4 regions of the Streptomyces sp. NPDC107562 genome follow, and region 3 is predicted to be linked to each of the others. Evidence: riboswitches for the same ligand, from Rfam matches in the RefSeq annotation. Region 3 holds a riboswitch; each other region holds the start of a gene.
What was found. Region 3 has a riboswitch for cobalamin ahead of ACZ7LV_RS24850 (energy-coupling factor ABC transporter permease). Riboswitches for the same ligand answer to the same signal wherever they lie in the genome.
Positions count from the first base shown of each region.

Region 1: linked by a shared signal. The riboswitch ahead of ACZ7LV_RS18920 ((2Fe-2S) ferredoxin domain-containing protein) and the one ahead of ACZ7LV_RS24850 (energy-coupling factor ABC transporter permease) in region 3 are both predicted to bind cobalamin.
Region 2: linked by a shared signal. The riboswitch ahead of ACZ7LV_RS06105 (cobalamin biosynthesis protein) and the one ahead of ACZ7LV_RS24850 (energy-coupling factor ABC transporter permease) in region 3 are both predicted to bind cobalamin.
Region 4: linked by a shared signal. The riboswitch ahead of metE (5-methyltetrahydropteroyltriglutamate--homocysteine S-methyltransferase) and the one ahead of ACZ7LV_RS24850 (energy-coupling factor ABC transporter permease) in region 3 are both predicted to bind cobalamin.

Region 1 covers NZ_JBVKBE010000006.1:89,875-95,083, reverse strand. The annotation lists gene ACZ7LV_RS18935 (amidohydrolase) at 1-185, shown strand, start outside; gene ACZ7LV_RS18930 (DMT family protein) at 800-1,639, shown strand; gene ACZ7LV_RS18925 (Gfo/Idh/MocA family protein) at 1,790-3,235, shown strand; cobalamin riboswitch at 3,356-3,550, shown strand; gene ACZ7LV_RS18920 ((2Fe-2S) ferredoxin domain-containing protein) at 3,596-3,994, shown strand; gene ACZ7LV_RS18915 (ABC transporter substrate-binding protein) at 4,130-5,122, shown strand; gene ACZ7LV_RS18910 (FecCD family ABC transporter permease) at 5,119-5,209, shown strand, end outside.
Region 2 covers NZ_JBVKBE010000002.1:55,749-60,957, reverse strand. The annotation lists gene cobN (cobaltochelatase subunit CobN) at 1-837, opposite strand, end outside; gene ACZ7LV_RS06110 (cobyric acid synthase) at 834-2,345, opposite strand; gene ACZ7LV_RS06105 (cobalamin biosynthesis protein) at 2,342-3,292, opposite strand; cobalamin riboswitch at 3,394-3,535, opposite strand; gene ACZ7LV_RS06100 (hypothetical protein) at 3,703-3,924, opposite strand; gene ACZ7LV_RS06095 (inorganic phosphate transporter) at 3,956-5,197, opposite strand.
Region 3 covers NZ_JBVKBE010000009.1:225,321-230,529, reverse strand. The annotation lists gene ACZ7LV_RS24855 (tetratricopeptide repeat protein) at 51-1,484, opposite strand; cobalamin riboswitch at 1,825-2,008, shown strand; gene ACZ7LV_RS24850 (energy-coupling factor ABC transporter permease) at 2,043-2,750, shown strand; gene ACZ7LV_RS24845 (energy-coupling factor ABC transporter substrate-binding protein) at 2,747-3,115, shown strand; gene cbiQ (cobalt ECF transporter T component CbiQ) at 3,121-3,870, shown strand; gene ACZ7LV_RS24835 (ATP-binding cassette domain-containing protein) at 3,867-4,721, shown strand; gene ACZ7LV_RS24830 (hypothetical protein) at 4,973-5,209, opposite strand, start outside.
Region 4 covers NZ_JBVKBE010000006.1:81,074-86,282, forward strand. The annotation lists gene ACZ7LV_RS18880 (metal ABC transporter solute-binding protein, Zn/Mn family) at 1-620, opposite strand, end outside; gene ACZ7LV_RS18885 (metal ABC transporter permease) at 578-1,447, opposite strand; gene ACZ7LV_RS18890 (metal ABC transporter ATP-binding protein) at 1,444-2,079, opposite strand; cobalamin riboswitch at 2,227-2,448, shown strand; gene metE (5-methyltetrahydropteroyltriglutamate--homocysteine S-methyltransferase) at 2,621-4,939, shown strand; gene ACZ7LV_RS18900 (FAD-binding dehydrogenase) at 4,997-5,209, opposite strand, start outside.

The sequences.
Region 1 (5,209 bases), on a different contig from region 3:
GGGCCTACACCGTGGACGCCGCCCACGCCTGCCACTGGGAGTCCGACGCGGGGAGCATCGCCCCGGGCAAGCGTGCCGACCTCGTCGTCCTCGGCGACGACCCGTACCGGGTGGAGTCCTCCCGGATCGCGGACATCGAGGTACTGGGAACGTTCCTGGAGGGCGAGACCGAGAACGCCTTCTGAGCGACGGGGCCCACCGCAGCCGCCGCACCTGGCGACGCCGGCGTCCACCACGGCGGCCCCCTCCCGTGCCGGGATCCGGGGCCGGATGCGACGGCGGTGGCGCGGCGCGGCTGCGGGTGCCGGAGCGTCTGCGGCGGCTCGCCCTTGCTGAGGTGTCGGTTTCCGCCACGACGGCCCGGTCCCGTGCCGGGGTCCGCCACGGCGGCCCGGCCCCGTCGTGCGGGGTCCGCTGCGGCAGCCTGGCGGCCGTGCCGTGGGTGTCGGAGCGTACTGCGGCGGCGCGCCCTTGCTGGGGGTGCCGGAGTGCGCCGCGGCAGGCACTCGGTGCGGTGCGGTGCGGGGTTCGGTGCGGGTCTGTTGCGGCGGCGCTGTCCTGCCGTAGTGCCGGGGATCGGCGTGGCGGTGCGGCACTCGCTGCGGTGGCTCGGCCGAGCCGTGCCGGGTCGTTGTAGCGGCCTGGCCTCGGTGTGGGTGCCGGGTCTGCCGAGGTGGCGTGGTCCCGGCGTGCAGGTGGCGCGGACGCGCCGTAGGTGTGGGGGCCGGACCCGGTGGGGGCGACACCACGGGGGGTTGCCCTCCGAGGTCACGCGCGCTCGGCGCATTAGCCTGCGGTCATGGGACTCGGGCTGCTGTTCGCGCTGTGCGCCGCCCTCTTCATGGGAACGGCGACCGTGTTCCAGGCGCTCGGTGCGCGCAGGGTGGCCGGTGGGGGCGCCGGCGCGGCCGTGCGGGCCACCTGGCAGTGGCCGTTCATCGTCGGGGTCGCCCTCGACACCCTGGGCTTCGGCGCCGAACTGGTCTCCCTTCGCTCGGTCCCGCTCTTCCTCGTCGAGGCGGCGGTCGCCGGGGCGCTGGCCGTGACGGCGATCGTCTCGGCGTTCGTGCTGCGGATCCGCCTGCGACGGGTGGAGTGGGCCGCGGTCGTCGCGGTGTGCGGCGGGCTCGCGGTGATGGCGATCGCGGCAGGCCGGGAGACCGGCGGGGACGGCGACATGAGGATGCGGCTCGCGATCCTGGTGGGCTCGGTGGGGCTGGCCCTGGTGAGCTGGGCGCTGACCCCGCGTCTGCGGAACGTGCGCCACCGCGCGGCCGTCCTCGGGGGCCTCGCCGGGATCAGCTTTGGCGTGACGGCGGTCGGGGCCCGGCTGATGCCGGAACTGTCGCTGCCCGGCCTGCTCGCCGACCCGTCGGTGTACGCCGTGGTCCTCTCCGGCATCACCGGCTATCTGCTCCTGATCGAAGCCCTCCAGTCCGGCTCGGTCACCTCCGCCACGGCGGCGATGGTCATCGGGGAGACCGTCTGGCCCGCCCTGTTCGGCATCGTCTGGCTGGGCGACACCACCCGCCACGGCCTCGCACCGCTGGCCGTCGCCGGTTTCGCCGCCTCCATCGCGGGCGCCCTCGCCCTGGCCCGCTTCGGCGAGGCGGAGCAGCAGGCCTCGCCGCAGGCCTGATCGGCTCCACCCTCACCCCCGTGACCGCTGGATGCTCATTTCTGCTCGCAACAGCCTCTCTTCGAGCACCTATTGACACTCCGTCGTCCGCTCGCCAAAGTCGTTCGGCAACAAGAGCTGTCGGCCACCCACAAGGGAGCGTTCAGCGTCATGCATGAAATCCCTGCTGTCTCACGCCGTACTCTCATGGGCGGGGCCCTGGCCTCCGGCGCCGTCGTCGCGGGGCTCGGCACCACGGCCGCCGCCGCGCCGGGCGCCGCCCCCGCCACTTCTGCCACCGACGCCCCTCCGGTGCGGCGGCACGGCCAGAAGTCGATGGTCAACGTCCCCTTCGACCCGTACCGCACGGTCCGCGTCGCCCTGATCGGCCTCGGCAACCGGGGCAACGGCATGGCCTCGGGATGGGCCGCCGTCCCCGGGTGCACGGTGACCGCCGTGTGCGACATCCGCCCCGAGCGCGCCCGACGAACCGCCGACAAACTGGTCGCCGAGGGACGGCCCCGCCCCGCCGAGTACGGCGGCTCCGCCGACGCCTACGCCCGCATGCTGCGCCGTGAGGACATCGACCTCGTCTACGTCGCCACCCCGTGGGAGTTCCACTACGAGCAGGGCCGCGCCGCCCTGCTGTCCGGCAGGCACGCCATCGTCGAACTGCCCGTCGCCACCGAACTGCGCGAGCTGTGGGACCTCGTCGACACCAGCGAGCGGACCCGGCGGCACCTGTTCCTGTCCGAGAACTGCAGCTACGGCCGCAACGAGCTGGCGATGCTCAAGATGGCCCACGACGGCCTCTTCGGCGACGTCACCAACGGCCACGGCGGCTATCTGCACGACCTGCGCGAGCTGCTCTTCTCCGACACGTACTACACCGACTCCTGGCGGCGGCTGTGGCACACCCGCAGCACCGCGTCCTTCTACGCCATGCACGGACTCGCCCCGATCGCCGCCGCGATGGACATCAACCGCGGCGACCGCTTCACGACGTTGCGCGCCACCGCCACCGAGCCCAAGGGCCTCGCCGACTACCGCGCCCGCTTCGTGCCGCGTTCCCACCCGAGCTGGAAGGAGACCTACATCAACGGTGACCTGGTCACCTGCCTGATCGACACCGCGCAGGGCCGGGTCGTCCGCGCTGAGCACGAGGTCAGCTCGCCGCGCCCGTACAGCCGTATCAACTCGCTGGCCGGCAGCCGCGGCATCTTCGAGGACTACGCCGGAGTCACCTCCGCCGGCGGCGGCCGCATCTACGTGGAGCCCGATCACAGCGGCCACACCTGGCGGTCGTTCGACGCGTACCTCAAGGAGTTCGACCACTGGCTCTGGCAGAAGATCGGTGACGACGCCGCCAACAACGGCGGGCACGGCGGCATGGACTACGTCCTGCAGTGGCGCACCGTCCAGCAGATGCGCGCCGGACTCGTCCCCGACATGGACGTGTACGACGCCGCCGCCTGGTGCTCCCCGGTGCCGCTCAGCGTCAAGTCCCTCGCGGCGGGCGGCCGTCCGGTCGCCGTCCCCGACTTCACGCGCGGTTCCTGGGTCAACCGCCGCGCGGGCCTCGACTCACGACCCAGCGAGATGCCGCCGGTCAGCTGACCCCGGCTCCCCCCAACAGCGCGCAACGCGCCGCCCGGTCGATGCGACGGGGCGGCGCGTTGCGCATGCCGCCCGCCGGTCGTGTGCACCACCTCACCCTGCCCGGCGCCGCCGCCGGCGTATGAGATGACTGGCCCGTCTGACATGATGTCCCGCGAAAAGGCGACGGCGGAACGAGGAAGCCGGTGTGAATCCGGCGCGGTCCCGCCACTGTGATCGGCGAGCGGATCCCGAACGAACCACTGCCCGGATGCGGGTGGGAAGGCCGGGACGAGCACTGACCCGAGAGCCAGGAGACTCACGCGGTCGCCTCCTCGACGTGACCGGGGCGGATTTCCCCGGGGAGGAGGGTATGTCGTGATGCCTGTCGAGACGTCACCGGACGGGTCGGTGCCGTGCCGGGTCGTCGTGTGCCGTGACTGCTGCTGCGGCAGCCCCAAGGTGACCGGGGTGGACCACGCGGCGCAGACCGCGCGGCTCGCCGAGGACGCCCCCGTCCTCGTCACCGACTGCCTCGACGTGTGCGACCAGGCGAACGTGGTCGTCGTGCGGCCCTCGTCCGAGGGGCGCGCCGCCGGTGGCCGGCCGGTCTGGTTCGGCCTGGTCAACGACCCGGCCGCGACGGAGGACGTCGCCGCCTGGGTGCGCGCGGGGGGCCCCGGCCTCGTGGCACTGCCGGACATCCTGGAGCTCCACGTCTTCACGCCGCCCGGGCCCGCCCGGTCCGGGGCGACGCCGGCTCCCGGCCCGGCGGCCTGACCGCCCGCGCCCACCCCTCACTCCGGCTGCACCGTTCGCGGTCGTCCGTCCGCCGTTCCCGGCCCCTTTCCGGACCTGGTCCGCCGTCCTGCCTGTTCCGTGTTCCACGTTCCCCCTCCGGTGAGAGGACCCTCCATGATGGGCAAGCGCCCGCTGTCCCTGCTGTCGGCCACCGCCGCCGCGGCCCTGCTGATGTCCGGCTGCGGTGGCGGCGCCACCAAGGACGACGCCGCCCCGGCGAGCACCGTGGCCAAGGGCTTCCCGGTCACGCTGTCCAACTGCGGGGTGGAGACGACGTATCAACGGCCCCCGCGGCGGGCCGTGTCGCTGAACCAGCACGCCACCGAGGTCATGCTGGCGCTCGGTCTGGAGAAGTCGATGGTGGGCACGGCCTACCTCGACGACAGGATCCTCCCCGAGTACCAGGACGCCTACGACGGCATCGAGGTCGTCGCGGAGGAGTACCCCTCGTTCGAGACGCTGCTGGCCGCCGAACCCGACTTCGCCTACGGCGGGTTCGCCAGCACCTTCGACGAGAAGGAGGGCCGCAGCCGTGACGCCTTGTCCAAGGCGGGCATCAACTCCTACCTGAACGTGGAGGAATGCCCGTCCGGACCCGTCACCATGACCACGATGGACCAGGAGATCCGCAACGTGGCCAGGATCTTCGGGGTGCCGGACCGCGCGGAGGCGGAGCTGAAGAAGCTCCACACCACCCTGGACACGGTCGAGGACGAACTCGCCGGAGTCACCCCGGTCGAGCTCTTCGTCTACGACAGCGGCGACAAGACCGCCTTCACCGCGGGCGGCGCCGGCATCGGCAACGAGATGATCGAACGCGCGGGCGGGGTGAACGTCTTCGCCGACCTCGACAAGGCGTTCGGCGACGTGTCGTTCGAGCAGGTCGCCGAGCGGGCGCCCGAGGTCGTCGTGATCTACGACTACGGCGATCAGCCGGTCGCGGACAAGAAGGAGTTCCTGCTGGCCAACCCGGCGCTGAAGGACGTACCCGCCATCAGGAACAAGCGGTTCGCGGTACTGCCGCTGTCGTCCACCGTGCTCGGCGTGCGGGTGCCGGCCGGCGTGGACTCCCTGGCCCGCCAGCTCCACCCGGACCGCTTCGAGTGAGCGGCGCGACGACCGAGACCGACGCCACGGGCGGTAGCGCGCAGGCCGGCACGCGAAGGCCCCTCGGGGCGGACCCCGTCCGGCGCG
Region 2 (5,209 bases), on a different contig from region 3:
CTCCGGGATCGCGACCTGCATCGCCGCGTCCATCGGGGAGAGGGCGGCGTCGGACGCGTCCCAGGCGTCCCGCGAGGAGGTCAGGCACAGTCCCTGCAGCACGGGCACGTTCAGCTCGGCCAGCCTGCCGATGTCCCACGCCTCCTCGTCGCCGCCCGCCGACGCCTGCGAGGCGTGCGTCCCGCCGGCGGCGAGGACGGTGGCGACCAGCGCGTCGGCCTTCGCGAGGAGCGTGTACAGCTCCGGGTCCGCGCCGCGCAGCGAACCGCAGTACACGGGCAGGGCGTTGGCGCCCCGCGCCTCGATCGCGTCGCACAGGGTTTCCACGAACGCGGTGTTGCCGCTGAGCTCGTGGGCCCGGTAGAAGAGCACGCCGACGGTCGGACGGCCCTCGGTGAAGGCACGGGAGCCGTGGACGCCGTACTCCGGCATCTTCCGCGGCTCGTCGAACCCCTCACCCGTCAGCAGCACCGTGTCCGACAGGAACCGCGCCAGCTCGGTGAGGTTCTCGGGCCCGCCCTCGACGAGGTAGCGCAGTGCCTCGGCCACGACGCCGGCCGGCACGGACGACTCGGCCATCAGCTCGGCGTCCGGCACGGACTCCCCGCCGAGCAGCACGGTGGGGATCCCCGACGCCCGCAGCCGGGCGAGTCCGTCCTCCCAGGCCCGCTTGCCGCCCAGCAGCCGTACGACGGCGATGTCCGCGCCCTCGACCAGCGCGGGCAGCTCGCTCTCGGCGTCCACGCGGGTCGGGTTGCCGATCCGGTAGGAGGCGCCGCAGGCACGGGCCGCCAGCAGATCGGTGTCGGCGGTGGACAACAACAACACTGTGCTCATGCGGGCGCTCCCGGTGGAAGGAAAGGCAGTCCTTGCGGCGCGCCGGACTCGATGAGCCGCCACAGCGCGTCCGTGTCCGCGTGCTGTTCGATCAGGTCGCCGAGCCGGTCGAGCTGCTCCTCGCGCAGCGCGGCGAAGGAGGTGCCGGGCGCCGGCACGAAGCGGCGGCCCGCGGCGGCGGCCACCTCGCGCAGGAAGGCCCGCCGGAAGCCGTCGGACTCCAGCGAGCCGTGCCAGTGGGTGCCCCAGGTCTGCCCGACCCGGCAGCCGTCCAGGAAGGGTTCGCCGCCCTCGACGTCGGCGACCCCGTGGTGGATCTCGTACCCCTCGACGTGCTCCCCGAGGGCCTCGCCGACCGGCCGGGTGAGCGTCTTCTCGCGGGCGAACCGCACCCGCACCGGCAGCACTCCGAGCGCGTCGACCTGCCCGCGCCGGCTCTCGACGTCGTCCTCGATGTGCTCGCCGAGGACCTGGAAGCCGCCGCAGATGCCGAGGATCGGACGTCCTTCGGCGGCCCTGCGCACGAGGGCCCGCGCGAGCCCGCGCTCCCGCAGCCACTCCAGGGCCCGCACGGTCCCCCGGGTGCCGGGCACCACCACCAGATCCGCGTCCGCCAGCTCCTCGGGCCGGTCCACGAACCGCACGACGACACCCGGTTCGGCGGCGAGGGCGTCGACGTCCGTGAAGTTGGACATCAGCGGCACGGCGCACACCGCCACCCGCAGCACGTCCTCGCCGACCGGGGCGGCCACCCGGGACTCGCGCACCGCCCCCCGCAGGGACACCCTCAGCCCGTCCTCCTCGTCGATGCCGAGGCCGTGCCGGAAGGGCAGGACGCCGTAGGTGTGCCGCCCGGTGAGGCCGTGCAGCATGTCGATGCCGGGTTCGAGGAGCGAGACGTCGCCGCGGAACTTGTTGACGAGGAACCCGGCGATCAGCTCCTGGTCCTGACGGGACAGCAGCGCGACGGTCCCGAAGAAGGAGGCGAAGACGCCGCCGCGGTCGATGTCGCCGACGACGAGCACCGGGAGACCGGCATTGCGGGCGATCCCCATGTTGACGATGTCGGTCCGCCGCAGATTGATCTCGGCCGGAGAGCCGGCCCCCTCACAGATCACCGCGTCATACGTGCCCCGCAACTCGGCGAGACAGTCGAGCACGGTCCCGAGCAACGCCTGCTGCCGTCCGCCGTGATAGCCCCGCGCGCTCATCTCCCCGACGGGCCTGCCGAGCAGCACCACCTGGCTGCTGCTCTCGCCGCCCGGCTTGAGCAGCACGGGATTCATCAGCGCGGTCGGCTCCACCCGGCAGGCCTGTGCCTGCATGGCCTGCGCCCGACCGATCTCGGCGCCCTCGCGGGTGACGAAGGAGTTGAGCGACATGTTCTGCGCCTTGAAGGGCGCCACCTTCACGCCCTGGCGCACCAGCCAGCGGCAGATGCCGGCGGTGACGACGCTCTTGCCGGCGTCCGAGGTGGTACCGGCGATCAGCAGCCCACGCCCGTTCACGCCGGCCTCCTCGACAGCCGTCCCCGCAGCCACACTCCGGCCGCGCAGGCCCCCAGGGCCAGCCGGCCCACCCGCCGGGACAACCGGACGGCCCGCTCGATGTCGCCGACTTCCACCGCACGCCCCCCACCGTTCAGCACGGGCCGGTGCTCGACCCGGCCCGCATACGACAACGTCCCCCCGAGCCGCACCCCCAACGCCCCCGCGAACGAGGCCTCCACGGCCCCGGCGTTGGGACTCGGATGCCGCGCGGCGTCCTTGCGCCAGGCCTGTACGGCTCCTCGCGCGTCGCCGCCCGCCAGCACGGCGAGCGACGCCGTCAGCCGGGCGCCCGGCCACCCGGCGAGATCGTCGAGTCGTGCGCTGGCCCATCCGTAGCGGCGGTGGCGCGGGGACCTGTGCCCCACCATCGCGTCGAGCGTGTTCACCGCCCGGAACCCGAGCAGCCCCGGGACCCCGCCCACGGCCCCCCACACCAGCGCCCCCACCACGGCGTCGGACGTGTTCTCCGCGACGGACTCCACCACCGCCCGCGCGATCCCCGGCGCGTCCAGCGCCTGCGGGTCGCGGCCGCACAGATGGGGCAGCCGGGCCCGCGCCGCCTCGACGTCCCCCGCCTCCAGGGCCCGCCCGACGGCCCGGGCCTCCCGCGCGAGCGAGGTCCCGCCGAGGACGGCCCAGGTGGCGACGCCGGTCAGCGCGACGGAAGCGGCGGGGGAGGACCGTACGACCCGGTGGGCCGCGGTGCCCAGGGCGACGGCGCCGCCCACGCACACGAGGGTGTGCAGCGCGCCCCATCCGCGGTGGTCCCGCCACAACACCCGTTCCACCGCGGCGGCGGCCCGCCCGAACGCGGCGACCGGATGCCCTCGGCGGGGGTCGCCGAGCACATGGTCGCCGAGGAGGCCGGCGGCGGCGCCGTACGCGAAGACGCGATCGGCACGCACGGGCTCAGCCGGCCGTGCGGGCGGGCAGAGACCTGGTGCGGGACCTCACTTGGCGGCCGAGCATGGCGATATGTCCTCACTCAGGGTGTCCACGCCCTGGTTCGACGAGACCGGCGGTGAGAGTTCCTGGCTCCCGGGGAGTTCCCTCCCCGGTCACAGTGGCGGGACCGCGCCGGATTCACACCGGGCTTCCTCTTCTGCCGCCGTACATGGCCCCGGAAGTCCACCACGGGGCCGGAACGGCCGTCAACTTGCTGTTGACCTGCGACGGGGCAAGTGTGCTGAGTCCCACACGCCACCGGCGGCACGGGTCTCCCGTCCGCCGCTCGCGCTGTCCCCGCGCACGACGAAGCGCCCTGCCCGGAGCCCCGTCGAGGGCACCGCGCAGGGCGCGTCGAACACCGGGGTGCTCAGGCCACGATCAGATAGATCCCGTATCCCACGGCCGCCGCGCACGCCGCGAAGGCGGCGTAGGCGCCCGTCACCGCCAGCGCCGCCGACTCGCCCTGCGCGGCCGCCCGTTCGCGCCGCGACAGAGCGGTGACACCGAGGGTGAACAGGCCCACCAGAGCCACCGTGACCACGAGGCTGACGCCGAAGACGGAGCCGAGGGCCGCCCAGTCGATCTTCATGCTTGTGCTGCTTCCTTCGGTATCAGGGTGCTCAGACCGTGGCCTGAGAGGGCGTCGGCTCCGAGGCCGTGGCCTGCCGGGGGATCGTGGCCGTGAGGTCCTCCGCCGGGGTGCCCGCCGGGGGCGGCGTCACGGCGGCCATCGCGGTCGTCACCACGCCGGCCGGTTCCCCGTCCGCGTCGTTGACGTTCGTGTGGTCCACGACCTCGCGGCGGGAGATCTTCCAGATCGCGGCGCTGGAGCCGACCAGGAAGACGGCGACCAGGGCGGTGCCCCAGGGGCCGAAGCCCGTCACCCACTCGGCGATCGCGCCGACCAGCGCGGCGGCCGGCAGGGTCAGGCCCCAGGCGACGAACATCCGGGTGGCGGTGGACCAGCGGACCACCCCGCCCTTGCGGCCGAGGCCCGCGCCCATCACCGCACCGGAGACCGAATGCGTGGTGGAGAGGGAGAAACCGAGGTGGGAGGAGGCCAGGATGACGGTCGCGGCGCTGGTCTGCGCGGCGAAGCCCTGCTGCGGCTGAAGGTCGGTCAGGCCCTTGCCCATGGTGCGGATGATGCGCCAGCCGCCGAGGTAGGTGCCGAGCGCGATGGCGAGACCCGCGGAGAGGATGACCCACAGGGGCGGGTCGGAGTCGGGGGCGAGGGTGCCGCCCGCGACCAGGGCGAGGGTGATGATGCCCATCGTCTTCTGCGCGTCGTTGGTGCCGTGCGCCAGCGAGACCAGGCCCGCGGAGGCGATCTGGCCGGCGCGGTAGCCCTTCGCGGAGGCCTTGTCGTCGGCCTTGCGGCCCAGGCGGTACGTCAGCCGGGTCGCCAGCAGCGCCGCGACGCCCGCGACCAGCGGGGCGGCGATCGCCGGGATCAGCACCTTGGTGACCAGCGCGTCGCCGTGGACGGCACCCACGCCGGCCGAGGCGACGGTGGCGCCGATCAGGCCGCCCATCAGGGCGTGCGACGAGGAGGACGGCAGGCCGACCAGCCAGGTCAGCAGGTTCCACAGGATCGCGCCGACCAGTGCGGCGAAGATGACCTCGGGACGGATGCCGCTCTCGTCGACCAGGCCCTTGGAGATCGTGTTGGCGACCTCCACGGAGAGGAAGGCGCCGACCAGGTTCAGGACGGCGGACATGGCCACCGCGACCTTGGGTCTGAGGGCACCCGTCGAGATGGTGGTGGCCATCGCGTTCGCGGTGTCGTGGAAACCGTTCGTGAAATCGAACGCGAGAGCGGTTACCACCACAATCGCGAGGATCAGCGAGATGCCTTCCATTTACCCAGGCAA
Region 3 (5,209 bases):
GCGTGGGCGTGGACCACCCGCCCGGGTCAGTCCCCCACGCCGCCGGCCGGTCAGCGGTGGGTCAGCGGCCTGAATGCGTTGCGCACGTCGGACGCGGAGTCGTCGACGTACCGGTTCCTCGGTGGGTTGTCTTCGTCGCCCCAGGTCAGGTACGACAGGACCGCGGGGCAGCTGGATCCGCTGATCTGGACCGTGCGCCGGGAGACGAGCTTGCCGGTGCGCACCTCGTAGACCCGTACCGGGATCGCGATCCGGTGGAAGGTCACGTACGTGATGGTGCCGGACCGCTGGCTCTGGTACGGGCACGTCTGGACGGACGTCCCGAAGTCCTCCTCGCCCACGCACACGATCGCCGCCGCGCGCGCGGCGTCGGTGGCCTTCCAGTTGCCGGGGAGCTGCTTGGTGTACTCGGTGTTGCCGAAGTACATCGCCCGGTTGGTGCCCTTGCCCAGGGGCTTGGCGGCGCTGTACTTGGCCGGCTGGGAGCAGTACTCGGGTTGTTCGTCCTGCGTGCCGGACAGCAGGGAGCGGACGTTGTCCAGCTCGATGGCCTGCGTGGCCTTGGTGACGCCGGTGCGGGCCCGGCTCTGCAGACCGTCGTCGGGATACTCGTCGAGCAGCTGCCTGTAGTGCGCCCTTGCGGCCTGCCAGTCGTCGCCCTGCATGAGGGTGTCACCGCAGGCGACGAGCGCGGCGGGCGCCACGCGGTCCGCGGTGGACGCGGACCGGTCGAGCTGGTCGCGGGTCGCCTCGCGGTCGCGGAGCCAGTCGGTGACGCCGACGGTCCCGCAGGCGTCGTCCGTGGGCAGTCCGTCGAGGAAGCCGTCGAGGACCGTGCCGACGGTCCGCTCGTTGCCGGGTTCGCGGAGCACGGAGGTGAGGATGCCGAAGCCCCGCTCCAGTGCCTCGGTGTCGTTGCCCAGGCCTCTGTCCAGCAGCACCTCGGCCGTTCCCAGGTTCCGGCAGTCCTCGACCACCTCGTCACCCCGGGCGCTGACCGGGGCGCCGGCCACGCGGTGCCCGGCCCACACCTCGTCCTGGGCCCGGAACACCGCGGCGCAGTCGCCCTTGTCGCGGGCCTCGGTGACGTCCTGTCCGATGCGCAGGGCGTCGTACCGCAGGAGTCCCACCGCCAGCAGCACCGGCACGGTGACGCAGAGCGCGATCAGGCGCTGCCTACGGGACGCGGCGCGCGGGACGCCGCGGCTCGCGAGGAACCAACCGTGGGCCACGAGCGCGACCCACCACACCAGCGCGGCGATCTCGTAGCCCCACGCGGCGGTGGCGGCGAGCAGCGAGACGAGGACGACCGTGCCCAGCAGGGACAGTACGGCGAGTCCGCGGCGTCCGAGCAGCCAGTAGCCGACGCCGAGCAGGGAGGCGTTGCCGAGGGCGGCGGCCAGCGGGTCGTGGTGGTGGACGCGGGGCGGCTCGGGCGGCCGTGGCGGTGGTGCGAAGGGTGTGGTGTAGGTCGGTTCTTCCATCGTGCTCTCCCCCTGGTGTGAGTGGTTCCCCGTGCAGCCGTCGGTGCCGGAGTCACCGGCTCCCGGTTCCGGTGCCGGCGCCACCGGGACCCCGGTTCGGCGTGCCCCCCGGTCGGCGAACTGCCTCTCAACTCACTTATTTCCCCACGCCGTTGCTGTCCAGCCGTTCGGCGCGCCCTTTATCGGGCCACCTTCGGGGAGCGGCCCCGAACCGGCCCCGAACCCGGCCCCGAACCCGGCGTCGACCAGCGGCGCCGGCCCCGCGCGCCGCCTCGGCGCGCCGCGTGACCAGCGCCTTCGCGCCCCCGATGCGCCGCTTGTCACCACCCCCGCGGGCGCACTACTGTCGCCACGCCTTGGTGAACGGGAAATCCGGTGCGATACCGGTGCGGCCCTCGCCACTGTGATCGGGAAGTCCGGCTCCGGCCCTCAGGGGCAGCCACTGGGTCCTAGTGACCCGGGAAGGCGGAGCACGGGCGGTGTCACCCGTCAGCCAGGAGACCGGCCGAGGCACGTTGTACACCATCCACGAGGTGCTGGAGAGGGTCTGCTGAAGCCATGCACATAGCCGAGGGTTTTCTGCCTCCGGCGCACGCGATCGCCTGGGGTGCCGCGTCCGCGCCGTTCGTCGTCCACGGAGTCCGTTCCCTCACCCGTGAGGTCAGGGAACATCCCGAGAGCACCCTGCTGCTCGGCGCCTCGGGCGCCTTCACGTTCGTCCTGTCGGCCCTGAAACTGCCGTCCGTGACCGGAAGTTGCTCGCATCCCACCGGCACGGGACTGGGCGCCATCCTGTTCCGGCCGCCGGTCATGGCGGTGCTGGGCACCATCACCCTGTTGTTCCAGGCGCTGTTGCTGGCGCACGGCGGACTGACCACGCTCGGCGCCAACGTCTTCTCGATGGCGATCGTCGGCCCCTGGGCCGGGTACGGCGTCTACCGGCTGCTGCGGCGCTACGACGTGCCGCTGATGGTCGCCGTGTTCTTCGGCGCGTTCGTCGCCGACCTGTCCACGTACTGCGTCACCAGCGTCCAGCTGGCGCTCGCCTTTCCCGACCCGAGCAGCGGATTCCTCGGCGCGCTCGGCAAGTTCGGCTCCATCTTCGCGGTCACGCAGATCCCGCTCGCGGTGAGCGAGGGGCTGCTGACGGTGCTGGTGATGCGACTGCTCGTGCAGTCCAGCAAGGGGGAACTGACCCGGCTGGGCGTGCTGCTCACCAAGGGGACCCGCGGCGAGAACGCCGACGCGAAGGCGGTGGCCCGATGAAGCGCCACACGAGGACCAACCTCCTGCTGCTGCTCGCGGTCGTCGCCCTCGCGGTGCTTCCGCTGGTGCTCGGCCTCGGCGACCACAAGGAGGAGCCGTTCACCGGCGCCGACGCCGAGGCGGAGACGGCGATCACCGAGCTGGACCCGGACTACGAGCCCTGGTTCGCTCCGCTGTACGAGCCGCCGTCCGGTGAGATCGAGTCGGGGCTGTTCGCCCTCCAGGCAGCGGTCGGCGCGGGCGCGCTCGCGTACTACTTCGGGGTCCGGAGGGGCCGTCGCCAGGGTGAGGCCCGGGCCACGGAGCGGCAGGGCGCGGCGCGGGTGTCCGGGGCCGACGGTGTCGACGGGGCCGAAGGGGCCTGAGCCTCGTGCTGCCGATCGACGCGGCGGCGCACAGCAGTCGCTGGCGCCGCCGCCACCCCCTGGACAAGGCCGTGCTCGGGCTGGGCCTCACGGTGCTGGCGATCTCGCTGCCGCCCTGGCCAGGAGCGGCGCTGGTGCTGGTGACGGCGCTGGCCGTGCTGCTCGGGCCGGCGGGCGTGCCGTGGCGGCGGCTGTGGCTCGCGTACCGCGTGCCGCTGGGCTTCTGCGTCACCGGCGCGCTGCCGTTGCTGGTGCGGGTCGGGGGGCCGGGCGGGTTCGTCGGTCTCGCGGGCGGCGGCGCGGTCCGTGCCGGGGAGTTGCTGCTGCGGACCTCGGCGGCCTCACTCGGCGTGCTGCTGTTCGCGTTCACCACCCCGATGTCCGACCTGTTGCCCCGCCTGGTGCGGGCCGGCGTGCCCGCGCCCGTGGTGGACGTGGCGCTGGTGACGTACCGCATGAGCTTTCTGCTCCTCGACTCGGTGCGCCGGATCCGCGAGGCGCAGGCGGCGCGGCTCGGGCACACCACGCGCGCCGCCCAGTGGCGGTCGCTGGCCGGGCTGGGCGCCACGGCCTTCGTGCGCGCGTTCGACCGGGCGAGTCGCCTGCAGGCCGGGCTCGCCGGGCGCGGTTACGACGGCACCCTGCGCGTCCTGGTGCCCGAGGCCCGCGTCTCCGTGCCGTTCACGGTCGTGAGCGTCGCGCTGCTCGGGGCGCTGACCGCCCTCACCTTCGTACTCGAAAGGCCGCTGTCATGAGCGAGGCCGCCCCCCTGGTCGCCCTGCGCGACGTGTCGTTCGCCTACGAGGACGGCCCGGCCGTGCTCACCGGCCTCGACTTCGAGGTGCGCGAGGGGCGCGCGCTGGCGCTGCTCGGGCGCAACGGCAGCGGCAAGACCACGCTGATGCGGCTGCTCAGCGGGGGACTTCGGCCGCGGGCCGGGGAGTTGACGGTGGACGGCGGCACGGTGTCGTACGACCGCAAGGGGCTGACCCGGTTGCGGACCACCGTCCAGCTGGTGGTGCAGGATCCGGACGACCAGCTCTTCGCCGCCTCGGTGGCGCAGGACGTGTCCTTCGGGCCGCTCAACCTGGGGCTCGCGGACTCCGAGGTGCGGGCGCGGGTGGACCTGGCGCTGGCCGCGCTGGACATCGCCGCGCTGGCGGACCGGCCCACGCATCTGCTGTCGTACGGGCAGCGCAAGCGGACCGCGATCGCCGGGGCCGTCGCCATGCGGCCGCGGGTGCTGATCCTCGACGAGCCGACGGCCGGGCTCGATCCCGACGGCCAGGAACGGCTGCTCGCCACCCTGGACGGGTTGCGCGCGAGCGGTACGACGGTGGTGATGGCCACCCATGACGTCGACCTGGCGCTGCGCTGGGCCGACGACGCGGCCCTGCTCACCCCGTCCGGCGTCCGCACCGGCCCGGCACCCGAGAACCTGGCGCGCACCCACCTCCTCCGGGAGGCGGGCCTGCGCCTGCCGTGGGGTGTCGCGGCGGCGGAACTGCTGCGCGGCCAGGGCCTGTTGGCCGGTACGGCGCCGGGCCCGCGCACGGCGGAGGAACTCGCGACGCTGGCGGCGACACAGGCGGAGCAGGCCGGGTAGGCCGGGAGGCCGGGTAGGCCGGGAGGCCGGGTAGGCCGGGAGGCCGGGTAGGCCGGGAGGCCGGGTAGGCCGGGAGGCCGGGTAGGCCGGGAGGCCGGGAGGCCGGGTAGGCCGGGAGGCCAGGAGGCCAGGAGGCCAGGAGGCCAGGAGGCCAGGAGGCCAGGAGGCCAGGCAGGCCAGGCAGGCCGACGGAGGTCGCCGCCCGGTTGCGCGAGGCGGGCGCTGCTGTCGGGGCGCTGCCCCGCGGGTCCTCAGTCGCCCGGGGCGTCGGTGTCCTTCTTGCGGCGGGCGAGGAGCGTCGTACCCGCGACCACGGCACCGATCGCGCCGACCTTGGCCGCCTGGTAGACGGCGTGGTCGCCGCCCGGGCTGCCCGGCAGGTCCAGGAAGGCCCAGGCCGCCACGGCGACCCCGATCAGCACCAGGACCAGCCCGCCGACCGTGCCCATCCCCGCCCACCAGGCGTCTGCGGGGACGTCCTGGTCCCG
Region 4 (5,209 bases), on a different contig from region 3:
GTCGCCGTCACGGCCTCGGGCCCGAAGGTACCGGCGAGTTCGGCGCCCGCCAGCTTCGCCGCCCATGTCGTGAACACCTGGGCGACGACGGTGGGCTGCTCCCCTCGCGGCCACTTGGCCTTCAGGCCCTTGTGCAGCGCCGCGTACTCGGAGTCGAAGGAGGCGGTCCACCGCGCGGCGGCGTCCTCGGTGCCGAACAGCTCCGCCAGCCTGGCGACTTCGGCCTTCGCCTTGTCCGCGTCGTTGTCGAGGGCGACCTCGACCAGCTCGGCGTCGGAGCCGGCCGCTTCCTTGATCTTCGCGGCGTACGGCTCGAAGGGCGCGTAGAGCACGTAGTCGGCGCCCGCCACCGCCGCGAGGTCGGAGGGCTTGGGGTCGTAGTCCGGGGCGTGCTGCACCGACTGCGGGACGATGACCTCGACGTCCTCGGCGCCGGCGGCCTTGGCGAGTGCGCCCTCCCAGGTGGTGGTGGCGACGACGACCGGCGAGGAGTTCTTGGCACCGGACGACGAGGACGACGACGGCTCGTTCCCGCCCCCGCACCCGGTCGTGGTCAGGGCGAGCCCCGCGGTGAGGGTCAGTGCGAGGAGGGAAGTGTTGGGGACGCGGGTGCGCGCCATGAGCTGGTTCTCCGTTCGGGTAGGAGATGGACGGCGAGGACGACCACGCCGGCGGTGAGGACGAGGACGGGCCCGGGCGGCCAGTCGAAGCGGAGCGCGAGGAGGAACCCGGTCAGGTTCACGGCGACTCCGATGCCGACCGCCCAGGCGGTGATGGACTTCAGGGACGTGCCGAGGCGGCGGGCCGCGAGCGCCGGCAGCAGCGTGAGGGCGTCGACGAGCAGCGCGCCGGTGAGCTTGATGGCTCCCGCGACGGCCACCGCGACCAGGACGAGGAGCACCAGGGTGAGCCGCTCGATCCGTACGCCGGAGGACAGGGCGAGTTCGCGGTCGTACAGCAGCAGGGCGAGGTCGCGGCGCCGCCACCAGAACAGGGCCGGGACGGCGACCGCCAGGGCGCCGAGCACCCACAGGTCGGCGGTGCCCACGGACAGGATCGAACCCCACAACAGGGCGAACGCGCCGGCCGCGTTGACCCCGGACACCGCGAGCACGAGCAGCGCCGCCGCGATCGCCAGGCTCATGAGCAGGCCCATCGCCCCCGACAGCCCGTCCGGGGTGCGGGCCAGCGGGGCGACCCCGGCGCCGGCGAGAGCGCAGGCGAGCAGCGCGCACAGCATCGGGTCGAGGCCGGTCAGCAGGCCCACCGCGATGCCGAGGAGCGCCACGTGCATCATCGCGAACCGCACCGGCATGATGTCCAGACCGACGATCACGACGCCGATCACGGGCAGGCCCACGGCGGCCAGCAGCAGGGCGGTCCCCGCACGCTGGACCGGGACGAGTTGCAGCAACTGGCCGACGTCGGCGGCGGCCTGGGCGTTCACCGCACCTCCCGCAGCCGGCCGGCGGCCATCTCCAGCACCTGGTCGCAGCGGTCGGCCAGGGCCCGGTCGTGGGTGACGACCAGGACGGTCACGGGCAGGGACAGCAGGACATCGGCCGCCTCCTCCTGCCCGGCGAAGTCCAGCGCGGCGGTGGGTTCGTCGGCCAGCAGCACCCCGGCGCCCGCGGCGACACAGCCGACCGCCCGCGCCAGGTACATCCGCTGCAACTGGCCGCCGGACAGGGTGTGCACCGGCCGTCCGACGAGCTGCCCGACGCCCAGCTTCGCCGCCGCCTCGACGGCCTCGTCCCGCGCGCCGCCGCTGTCCAGCAACTCCCCCGCCAGCAGCGGGAACCGGCCGACGGCCGGCTTCTGCGGGATCCAGGCGCAGGCCCGGCGCCGCCACGCCCACTCGGCCGCGCTGCGGGTGTCCCGGCCGCCCACCAGGATCCGGCCGCCCGCCCGGCGGTGCAGACCGAGCACGGCCCGCAGCAACGTGGTCTTGCCCGAGCCGTTGGTACCCGTCAACGCCACCCGCCGGCCGGCCGCGACGTCGAGGTCGACGCCCCGGACGGCCTCCACCCGGCCGTGCCGGCAGGCGACCTCGCGCATCACGACGTCCAGTCCTTCCATGCCACCTCCTCGCTCCTCCACAGCAGTCGGAAGAAGACGGCGGCTGGTTCCCAGGTGCGTGGCGCCGACACCGGCGGCACGCACCCGCGTGTCCGACTTCACCTTCCGCATGCCGGACCTGCCCGCCTCGCGCGCCCGTCGCGGCGTAGGGTGGTCGGCGCAGCTGGTTCGCCCCGTCCGCCAGGCGGGACGTCGTAAGAGGGAACCCGGTGGAAATCCGGGACTGCCCCGCAGCGGTGAGTGGGAACGACCGCCGTCATACGCACTGGGCCCGAGGAGACGGGTCCGGGAAGCGACGGCCAGTAGGTGCCTCGTACGACACGAGGCGGGCCCGCGAGTCCGAAGACCTGCCAACTGCCCGTGCGCGACCCCTCGCGCGCGGACATTCCGGTGACCTCGAGGGCGGGTCGGCGTACTACCAGGCGGACGACCGCGCGGTGCTCGCAAGCCGCGCGAGGTCGGGTCCGTCCGGTTCCGTCACCCTTCGCGCTCTCGTCCCGTCCCCGGGATCTCAGGGATTCATCTCGCGAAGGAGATCTCCGTGACCACCAAGCCCGCAGCCGCGGCAGCACGGGCCACCGTGTACGGCTACCCCCGCCAGGGCCGCAACCGGGAGCTGAAGAAGGCGATCGAGGGCTACTGGAAGGGCCGCGTCACCGCCGACGCCCTCCGGTCGACCGCCGCCGAACTGCGCGCCGCCACCTGGCGTCGCCTCGCCGACGCCGGCGTCCACGAGGTGCCGAGCGGCGACTTCTCGTACTACGACCACGTGCTCGACACGACCGTCATGGTCGGCGCGATCCCCGACCGGCACCGGGAGGCCGTCGCGGCCGACGCGCTCGACGGGTACTTCGCCATGGCGCGGGGCACGCAGGACGTCGCGCCGCTGGAGATGACCAAGTGGTTCGACACCAACTACCACTACCTGGTGCCCGAACTGGGCCCGGACACCGTCTTCGCCGCCGACGCCGCCAAGCAGGTCGCGGAGTTCGAGGAGGCCCGCGCGCTGGGGCTGACGGCCCGTCCGGTCCTCGTCGGGCCCGTGACGTACCTGCTGCTCGCCAAGCCCGCGCCGGGCGCCCCCGCGGACTTCGCCCCGCTCACGCTGCTGGACCGGCTGCTGCCGGTGTACGCCGAGGTCCTCGCCGACCTGCGCGCGGCGGGCGCCGAGTGGGTGCAGCTCGACGAGCCCGCCCTCGCCCAGGACCGCACCCCGGCCGACCTGAACGCCGCCGAGCGGGCCTACCGCGAACTCGGCGCCCTCACCGACCGGCCCCAGCTCCTCGTGGCCTCGTACTTCGACCGGCTCGGCGACGCCCTGCCGGTCCTGGCCAAGTCCCCCGTCGAGGGACTCGCGCTGGACTTCACCGGGGCCGGCGCGGCCAACCTCCACGCCCTGGCGGCCGTCGGCGGACTGCCCGGCAAGCGCCTGGTCGCCGGTGTGGTCGACGGGCGCAACATCTGGGCCGCCGACCTGGAGAAGTCCCTCGCCACCCTCGGCACCCTGCTGGGCCTCGCCGACCGGGTCGACGTGGCCGCCTCCTGCTCGCTGCTGCACGTACCGCTCGACACGGGTCTGGAGCGGGACGTCGAGCCGCAGATCCTGCGCTGGCTCGCGTTCGCGCAGCAGAAGACCGCCGAGATCGTCACCCTCGCCAAGGGACTCGCCCTGGGCACCGGCGCGATCACCGCCGAACTGGCCGCCAACCGGGCCGTCCTGGCCTCCCGGGCGGGCTCGCCGATCACCCACGACCCGGCGGTCCGCGCCCGCGCCGCCGCCGTCACCGAGGCCGACGCCCGGCGCTCCCAGCCGTACACCGAGCGGGCCGCCGCCCAGCGCGCCCACCTCGGCCTGCCCCTGCTGCCGACCACGACCATCGGCTCCTTCCCGCAGACCGGCGAACTGCGGGCCGCCCGCGCCGACCTGCGGGCCGGCCGGATCGACGACGCCGGGTACGAGGAGCGCATCCGGGCCGAGATCCAGGAGGTCGTCGCCTTCCAGGAGAAGACCGGCCTCGACGTCCTCGTGCACGGCGAGCCCGAACGCAACGACATGGTCCAGTACTTCGCCGAGCGGCTCACCGGCTACCTCGCCACCCAGCACGGCTGGGTCCAGTCCTACGGCACCCGCTACGTCCGCCCGCCGATCCTGGCCGGGGACATCTCCCGCCCCGGGCCGATGACGGTGCGCTGGACGACGTACGCCCAGTCCCTCACCGGCCGCCCGGTCAAGGGCATGCTGACCGGGCCGGTCACCATGCTCGCCTGGTCCTTCGTCCGCGACGACCAGCCTCTCGGCGACACCGCACGCCAGGTCGCCCTCGCGCTGCGCGACGAGGTGAACGACCTGGAGGCGGCCGGGACCTCGGTCATCCAGGTCGACGAACCGGCGCTGCGCGAGACCCTGCCGCTGCGCTCGGCCGACCACGCCGCCTACCTGTCCTGGGCGACGGAGGCGTTCCGGCTCACCACCGCAGGCGTACGCCCGGACACCCAGATCCACACCCACATGTGCTACGCCGAGTTCGGCGACATCGTCCAGGCCATCGACGACCTCGACGCGGACGTCATCAGCCTGGAGGCCGCCCGCTCCCGCATGCAGGTGGCACGGGAGCTGGCGTCGCACGGCTACCCGCGCGAGGCCGGGCCGGGTGTCTACGACATCCACTCCCCGCGCGTCCCGGGCGCCGACGAGGCCGCGGAACTGCTGCGTACCGGCCTGAAGGCCATTCCGGCCGAACGGTTGTGGGTCAACCCCGACTGCGGTCTGAAGACCCGCGGCTGGCCCGAGACCCGCGCGTCGCTGGAGAACCTGGTGGCCGCGGCCCGCACGGTCCGGGCGGAGCTGTCGGCCTCCTGATCCCGCCGTGCCGAAGAGGCCGGGGCGTCGGCGGCGCCCCGGCCTGCGGGAGAGGGTTCAGCTCGCGGTCGCCTCGGCCGCCGCGCGTCCCGCCTTGCGGCCGGAGAACAGGCAGCCGCCGAGGAAGGTGCCCTCCAGCGAGCGGTATCCGTGGACGCCTCCCCCGCCGAAGCCGGCGACCTCACCGGCCGCGTACAGGCCGGGGACCGGGGTGCCGGAGGCGTTCAGGACGCGGCCGGACAGGTCGGTCTGGAGACCACCCAGGGTCTT